2 regions of the Streptomyces sp. 2-1 genome follow, and region 2 is predicted to be linked to the other one. Evidence: riboswitches for the same ligand, from Rfam matches in the RefSeq annotation. Region 2 holds a riboswitch; the other holds the start of a gene.
What was found. A riboswitch is a leader RNA that binds a small molecule or an ion and turns the genes downstream of it on or off. The one in region 2 is predicted to bind cobalamin.

Region 1 (4,163 bases), 2.4 Mb from region 2:
CACAGACGAGGTCAGCAGCCTGCTGGCACGAATGGCCTTTCACCAGGCATGGCTCCAGATCGAGGGACAGCAGTATGAACCTCGGACTCCCGTACCCCCGGGACCGGTCGAACGCAGCCCGCGCCACGTGCATCGAGGTGATGCGTCGACACCTGTGACAACAGCCGTGATCTTGGTGCCAACCATCCCTCTTTTGTGCCAACTAAAAATCCTCGTCACACCCGGCTACCGCCGCACCCTCGGCATGCCCAGACCGATCCACGAGATGATCTCCCGCTGGATCTCGTTGTTGCCGCCGCCGAAGGTGAAGATCACGGCCGAGCGGTAGCCGCGCTCCAGTTCGCCATGGAGCACGGCTCCCGCGGAGCCCTCCTTGAGCACACCGGCCACGGCGACGACCTCCATGAGCCAGGCGTAGGCGTCCCGGCGGACCTCCGAGCCGTACACCTTCACGGCGGAGGCGTCCTGCGGGGTGAGCGTGCCCTCCTGGACGGCGTTCACCATCTGCCAGTTGAGGAGTTTCATCGCGTCGAGCTTCGTGTGGGTTTGGGCGAGGCGGCGGCGCACCCAGGGGAGGTCGACGACGCGGCGGCCGTCGGCGAGCTTGGTCTCCATGGCCCAGCGCTGTACGTCGTGCAGGGCGCGGATGGCCATGGTGCCGTGCGCGGCGAGGGTGACCCGCTCGTGGTTGAGCTGGTTGGTGATCAGCCGCCAGCCCTTGTTCTCCTGGCCGACCCGGCGGGACGCGGGGACTCGGATGTTCTCGTAGTAGCTCGCGGTGGTGTCGTGCGAGGCGAGGGTGTTGATGATCGTGCAGGAGTAGCCGGGGTCGGAGGTCGGCACGAGGAGCATGGTGATGCCCTTGTGCGGCGGGGCGGCGGGGTCGGTGCGCACGGCGAGCCAGACCCAGTCCGCGGTGTCGCCGTTGGTCGTCCAGACCTTCTGGCCGTTGACCGTGTAGTGGCCGGTGTCCTCGTCGCCCTCCCTGACCGCCTTGGTCTTCAGGGCGGCCAGGTCCGTGCCCGCGTCGGGCTCGCTGTAGCCGATCGCGAAGTCGAGCTCGCCGGAGAGGATCTTCGGCAGGAAGTACCCCTTCTGTTCGTCGGTTCCGAACTGCATGATCGTCGGCCCGACCGTGTTGAGCGCCATCAGCGGCAGCGGTACGCCGGCCTGGGCGGCCTCGTCGAAGAAGATGAACTGTTCCATCGGGGTCAGACCGCGCCCGCCGTACTCCTTCGGCCAGCCCACGCCGAGCCAGCCGTCGGAGCCGAGCCGGCGGATGGTCTCGCGGTAGAAGCGCTTCTGCGCCGCCGGGTCGCCGTACCTGGCGTGTACGTCGTCGGGGACCAACTCGGCGAAGTAGGCGCGCAGTTCCGTGCGCAACCGCTGCTGCTCCGGCGTGTATTCGAGATGCACGGCGCCTCCTGGCTCCCACTGGCCCGCTCGTTCGGCCACCCGGACCTGACGGCGCACACCGTAGAACGTGTTCCAGAAATTGGGAATGCCGACGACGTACGCACCTGCCGCACCCGCACATACGAAGGGCCCCGGGATGGTGCTCCAGGGGCCCTTCGAGGTGCGAACGGATCAGTGCGCGACGGGAGTTGCCCGCCCCTCGGGCGCCTTCTCGCCCTCGGCCCGGGCCGGCTTGGGAGCCAGCACGCGCTCCGCGAGCAGCCCGAAGAACAGGCCGTACGCGGTCCACAGGGTCACCTGGATGGCCAGGGTCGCCAGTCGGTACTGCCACAGCAGCGTGGCGGGGAAGCCCGCCGGCGCCTCGTTGAACGACGGCAGGAACGCGTACGCCAGGCCGACGGCCAGCACGAAGGACGCGCCCGCCGCGAGAGTGGCGTTCCAGTTGCCCAGGCGCGGTGCGAGGCGCTTGCCGAGGATCACCGCGGCGACGGCCAGCAGCACGCTGAGCACGATCATCAGGAGGAACAGCGCGGTGCGCTGGTTGAGGGTGTCGGGGTCGCCGACGGCGGGCGGGTTCGCCGGGTACTTGAGGAACGGCACCAGGTAGACCGCGACCAGACCGGCGCCCGCCAGCAGCAGCGCGCTCGCGCGCGGCCCGAAGCGGCCGATCCTGCCGAGGGCGAAGCAGTACGCGAGGGCGGCGATGCCGCCGAACGCGACCCCGTAGACGAGGACGCCGGTGGACAGGCCGCCGGTGGACTGCATGGCACGGCTGACGAGTTCCTCGCCGCCGTGTTCGTGGGCGTGGGCCTCCTCGAACGCGATGGCCTCGTCCACCCGGGGCTCGCCCAGGAAGTAGGCGACGACCAGGGCGAGCACGCCCGCGGCAAGACCCGCGAGCATGCCCCGCACCAGGAGATTTCTGACGGTGACGGAGTTCATTGGGTTGTTGTCCTGTCGGTTCTTTGTCGCCGTCAGTGGCAGGGGAAGCCGAGCAGGTGGCGGGCGTCGTGCACCCACTCGTGCACGCCTTCGCCGGAGACCAGGGAGGTGGCGCCCTGTTCGGCACCGACGAAGTAGAGCAGCACCAGCATCAGGATGCCGAGGAAGACCGCCCAGGGAGCGATCGCGCCGATCGGCAGCTTTGCGGGCATGTCGGGGGTGGTTACGGTCGGCTGAGCGACGGCGGACTGCGCCATGGCAGGACCTCCTGGGGGAACTCGCGTCCCATCTCGGTGGTGCACAGGACGACGGCCACGGGTCTGACTTGCTCGACCTCCGCCTCCCCCAGTGGAAGGCGGTTGTTCGGGGCTTACAGTGGCGCGACCGTGCCGGATTCTCACCGGCTTCCGTCGTACCGTCGTCAATATCGACGAGAAGGTACCGCGAAGCGGAGGCGCGGCCAAGGGCGCACGGAATGCCGGGGGCGCGCCGGGGCCCTGGTCACGCCCCCAATTCCCGGTACGGACAGGGGTGTTGAGCACGTGTGGAACGCGAGGGCGGGCCGATGACCAGCCGAGTGATGTTGATCTCACCAGCGATGAGCGCGGCGTTGCGGGAGGCGCGTTTCGACGACGGATGCCCCCTGGACCCGGCCGGGCTGCGGCTCGCCGAGGCTGCCGCGGGCTCGCTGCCGGCCGCCGACCAGGTCCTGGTCTCGCCCACGGTTCGCTGCCGGGAGACGGCGGCGGCCCTCGGACTCGACGCCCTCGCCGTCACCGAGCCGCCGGAGCTGGCCGGCCTGGACGTGGGCCGCTGGCGCGGGGCGACGCTCGCCGAGGTGAGCACCGGCGAACCGGAGGCCGTGGGGCGCTGGCTGGCGGACCCGTCGTCCGCTCCGCACGGCGGCGAGTCGGTGGCCGGGCTGTGCGAGCGCGTCGCGAAGTGGCTGGAGACGGTGGCGGATCCGGGTTCGGGGGCTGCGGGGTCCGGCACAGGTTCGGCCGGGGGTTCAGGACCGGGCTCGGTCCGGATCATCGCCGTCGTCGAGCCGGAGATCGTACGGGCCGGGGTGGTGCGGGCACTCGGGGCCCCGGAGTCGGCGTTCTGGCGCGTCGACGTGCCGCCGTTGGTCGCCACGGAGTTCAGCGGGCGGGCCGGGCGCTGGAACGTACGGGTCGGGACATCGCTCGGAGAGTGAGGCCACGGCGGGCGCCGCCCGACTGAACGGCTCTTCGGGACGCGGCACCTCAGCTCGGGACTCACCGCGCCGGACCTCACCTCAGCAGGGCGAGGAACTCCGTACAGGCACGCGCGCAGGCGCGGCAGACCTCGGCGCCCTTCTCGGCGCCGGGGTTCCGGTCGAAGACGTGGGCGGTCTCCAGGCAGACGGCACGACACCACTCCACCTGGGCGCGCATCCCGGCCTCGGCCTGCGTGACCTGCTCGGCAAGGGCGCGGCAGGTCGCGTCGCAGACCTCCGCGCAGAGGATGCCCTTGCGCCGCAACTCCTGCTGGTCGTCGGGGCCGTCGAGTTCGGCGAGGCTCGCGCGCAGGGCGCAGACCCGTGCGCACTCGGTACAGGCCTGCGCACAGGCGAACCGGTCCTCAAGGAAACGAACGAGTTCCTGCTGCTCTGTTAGTGACACGCGGCTCGAGTAGCCGGGCAACGCCACACCAAACCCGCCTTCGCACGGCACGGGCCCGGCACAGGCATGGGCACGGCGGGGCCAGAAGTGGCTGAGCATGTCGAAGTTATTGACGTGGTCACGACCGCACTCTACGTTCTGACCGGTTTACCGAACCAT
Region 2 (4,163 bases):
CGGGGCGAAGGTGAGGGCCACCACTACGGCAACTCCCGCTTCGTACAAGGCTCCTGGGAGGGATTTGAGGAGGCGGGCCGGGTTCGCGAGGGCGTTCGCGGCGCCTACGCAGATGAGGAGGGTGGCGAGTTTCAGGCCGTCGTAGAGGGCGAAGGTCAGGCCTTCGGCGGTGACTCGGCCTCCGATGCGGATGCCCTCCGCCCAGGCCGGGAGGGGGAGTTCGGGGAGGGTGAGGAGGGTGTGGGTGCCGGGGATGGGGGAGCCGAGGATGACCGCGAAGGCGAGGCGGATGGCCAGGACGGCGAGGGCCAGTTTTACGAAAGCGCCGTAGGAGTGGGCCCAGGGGGCCTCTGTTCGGCGGGCCGCTACTACATAGCCGGCTACGCCGATCAGGAGGGCCAGGAGGAGGGGGTTCGTGGTGCGGGAGGCGGCTGTTCCCAGGCCGAGGGCCCAGAGCCACCAGGCGCCTGGGTGGATTGCGTTGGTTCTGGTTGCTTGTGGGGCGGTGAGTCTGTGTTGGACTTTTCTGGATCGGGTGCCCGGTGCCATGGGCTGTGCCCACCCGTTCCGCCCTGCGGAACGCCTGCCCACAGCACTTGTAGCTGCGGTATTGCGTCCCCGGTGTCGGTCGTCCTTGCTGGCGGTCATTGCACAGGCCCGTCAACCCCGGCGGCGGCGGGCTTGCCATACCGCTGCCGTGCCCAGGGCTGCTACCGCGGCGATTCCGGTCAGTAGGCCCAGCGAGGGGCCGCCGTTGTCGTCCCCGTCGGCGGAATTGCTCTCCGCCTCCTCGCCGGGCGACGCCGAAGCCTTCGGGCGGTCGTCCGCGACCGGCTCTCCGCAGCCCGTGGTCGGGTAGCCCGCGATGGCGCAGAGCAGGGCGTTCGTGTCGTAGCGGAGCGGCTTGGCGACGGCGGCGAGGGCGTCCGCGGTCGTGGCGTCGTCGTCCACGCGGGCGCAGGCCGTGCGGGGGCGGGGCGGGGTCGAGCCGGACGGGGCGTCCGCGGGCGTGCCGAAGTCGAGGACAAGGCCGACCCGCTTGGACCCCTCCCGTGCGGGCGTCTTCGCGCAGATCGTCGCGAAGTCGGCGGTGCCGCGCGGCTTCGCCGAGTCCTTGGAGTCCTCGCTCACCGAGAAACGGAACCCCTGGACGTCACCGTCCGAGGGGCGGGCGGTCGACGGCCCCTGGGTCGCGTACACCCACGTGTCGGCCGTATCGGCAGTATCGGCGGTGGAATTCCGGTCCCAGAAGGACCAGTAGCGGTAGCCGACCGCCTGGGCCTGCCCCGCCGTGCCGAGGACGGCGAGCAGGAGACACAGGACCGGCAGAACCAGGCGGCGGCAGGTCACGGCTGCTGCTTCTTGTTACGGCCGCTGAGGAGGAAGCCGATTCCGATGCCGCCGACCAGGCCGACCCCGATGATCCACCAGAGGCTGACCCCGCCGTCGTCCTCGTCCGAAGCATCTGCCTCGTCACTCTTGCCGTTCGCCGGGGCGGTGGAGGCGTCGGAGGACGTTGCCGCGGGGCCGGTCGCGCCGAGCTGCTTCACGAGGTCGGCGCCGCCGAAGGCGCGCGGGTCCGTGCCGGTGGCGTTCGCCGCGAAGATCAGCTGTGCGTACGCCGCCGGGCCGCTCTTCGCCGCCCAGGTACCGGAGTTCTTCTCCAGCCAGGCCAGCGGCTTCTCGGTGTCGGCCGTGCGGCCGGCGGCGGCGAGCGCGACGACCGTGTCGGCGGTGTTGCCGTAGTCGGGCTGGTCCTCGGCGCCGGGGAGGGACGACTTCAGGTAGCCGTTCTTGGCGACCGCGCCCGCGAGGTACCGGGCGCCGTTGGCCGCCGCGTCCTCGATCGTGAAGGAGTCACCGCCCGCGCACTCGGACGCCTTCGGGGATGCCTTGTCGGCGCCGTCCTCGTCGGGATCGGCGTCCAGGCCCTCGCCGAGCGCGCCCAGTACCCCGGCCGCCGTGGCGTCCGCGTTCGCCGCGAGCTTGCCCTTCTTGTCCGGCTGGAAGGCGAAGGCGCCGCCGCCGGTCTCGTCGCAGGGGACGGAGAGGCCGAGCAGGGCGTCGTACGGCGTCCGGTCGTCCTTCGAGGGCACGTCCTTCGGGTCGGTGTCCCCGGCGTCCAGGGCCCCGATCACGACGGACGTCGAGTTGGTGTCGCTGGGCGTGCCGGGGAAGTAGCCCCAGCCGCCGTCCTTGTTCTGCACGGACTTCAGCCACTTCACGGCCGCGCCCGTCACGGCGTCGCTCGCGTCGAGGGCCTCCAGGGCCTGCAGCGCGGCGGCCGTGCTGTTCGTGTCGACCTTGGTCTTGGCGTCGCACTTGGCGCTCGGGTCGGGGCGGTACGCCGTGAAGGCCCCGCTCTCGCACTGCTGGCCGACGAGCCAGTCGACGGACTTCTTCGCGGGCTTCACATCCACGGTGTCCTGGGCGAGCAGCGCGAGCGACTGCCGCCAGACGCCGTCGTAGGTGGGGTCGGTGCTGCCGTACAGGGCGGAGGGGAACGCCTGGGACGGGCTCGCGCCGGGCGACTCGTCGGCGAGGGCGGCCGGCGCGAACGCCGTACCGATCACGGCGGTGGCGGCCAGTACCGCTGCGCTGCGGCGGACAAACATGATCGGCGGATGCCTTTCCCGGTCAGGGAGCCGGGCAGCCTGGAATCCAAGGCGGCTCGGCCCCGTATGCCTCGACGGTGCCGGTCACCGGCGGTCCCGGTGACGCGAGCCGGTCACGTCCGTACGGGGCAGTCCGGCTCACCGCCCCTGATCGGCTGATCCATTGATCCATTGATCCACGGATCCAGTGATCGACCGATCGGCCGGGCGGCACACGGTTGCGGGTCAGCGCCGGATTTGCACCGGCTTCCCCCCGTACGACTGTGATGACGACCCGCTCACTGTACCGGCCCGTAGCAAGACCCTGAGGGGCGGCCGTGGGGTCGCCTGTGGGGCTGTCCGTGAGGCTGCCTGTGAGGCCGGGCGGCGGCTCCGGGTAGCTTCTGCCCATGGGGATACCTGCGGGGGCCGGCCGCCTGCTCGGTTCGGGGCGCACGGCGGATGTCTACGCGCTCGGCGATCGCGACGGCCACGACGGACTCGGTGACGGCTCCGGCGGGGAGTGGGTGCTGCGCCGGTACCGGGACGGCTACGGGGACGCGCCGGCCGAGGCGGCCGTCATGGAGTACGTACGGGGCCACGGCTATCCCGTGCCGCGCGTGCGGGCGGCGGAGGCGCGCCCGCGCACCGACCTCGTGATGGAGCGGCTGTACGGGCCGACCGTGGTCGAGGCGCTGGTAGCAGGCCAACTCACCGCCGGGGAGGCGGGGTTGGCGCTCGCGCGGCTCCTGCGCGACCTGCACGCGATCCCGGCCCGCCGCTCCACGGACCCCGCCGTACGCGTCCTCCACCTGGACCTGCACCCGGAGAACGTGCTCCTCACCCCGGCCGGACCCATGGTGATCGACTGGGCCAACACCGACGAGGGCCCGCCCGGCCACGACTGGAGCATGTCCGCCGTGATCGTGGCCCAGGTGGCCGTCGACGACGATCCCCGCGCGCCCCTGGCCGAGGAGATGCTGTCGGCGCTGCTGGCCGACTGCCCCGACCCGGCACTCCTGACGGGCCCGGACGGCGGCCTCGGCTGGGCGACGGGACAGCGGGCCGCCAACCCGACAATGAGCCGCCACGAGGTCGAACTCCTGGGTGAGGCGGGGGAGTTGATCCGCAGGTTGCTGGACTAGCTCCTGTCCGTCCCGGCTCCTGCGCGGACGCTTCCACCTGGAGCCGCAGGGCATGCACCATGCCCTGCCGCCCGAGGGGCAGGTTCAAACGGCCACGTACGTCACCGGATCGCTCCCCGGGACCGCCTCCGCGTGGCCCAGTTTCACCAGTCGGCGCAGGTGGGCCTCCGCCTCCGAGACGGCGATGTTCCGTGATCCGTAGGGGATGTCGTCCCACGGGCGGTTCCACTCCATGCGGACGGCGAGCTGCCAGGAGGTGAGCGGGGTGACGAGGAGGGAGCGCAGGTCGGTGAGGCGGGACTCGTGGTGGTCGAGCAACTCCCTTACGCGGGCCGGGGCGTCGGTGAAGGCGTGCAGGTGGGCCGGGAGGACCTCGGCCGGTTCGAGGCGGCCGATCCGTTCCAGGGAGTCGAGGTAGTCGCCG

Region 1: another riboswitch for cobalamin. It lies ahead of ACN20J_RS05940 (CbtB domain-containing protein); the one in region 2 lies ahead of ACN20J_RS16285 (prenyltransferase/squalene oxidase repeat-containing protein).

The regions. Positions count from the first base shown of each region.
Region 1 is NZ_CP183383.1:1,315,876-1,320,038, forward strand. It holds gene ACN20J_RS05930 (acyl-CoA dehydrogenase family protein) at 226-1,416, opposite strand; gene ACN20J_RS05935 (CbtA family protein) at 1,588-2,358, opposite strand; gene ACN20J_RS05940 (CbtB domain-containing protein) at 2,391-2,615, opposite strand; cobalamin riboswitch at 2,651-2,793, opposite strand; gene ACN20J_RS05945 (histidine phosphatase family protein) at 2,924-3,556, shown strand; gene ACN20J_RS05950 (ferredoxin) at 3,633-4,004, opposite strand.
Region 2 is NZ_CP183383.1:3,682,390-3,686,552, reverse strand. It holds gene ACN20J_RS16295 (energy-coupling factor transporter transmembrane component T) at 1-549, opposite strand, end outside; gene ACN20J_RS16290 (SCO2322 family protein) at 661-1,350, opposite strand; gene ACN20J_RS16285 (prenyltransferase/squalene oxidase repeat-containing protein) at 1,347-2,615, opposite strand; cobalamin riboswitch at 2,724-2,908, opposite strand; gene ACN20J_RS16280 (phosphotransferase) at 3,005-3,739, shown strand; gene ACN20J_RS16275 (MBL fold metallo-hydrolase) at 3,824-4,163, opposite strand, start outside.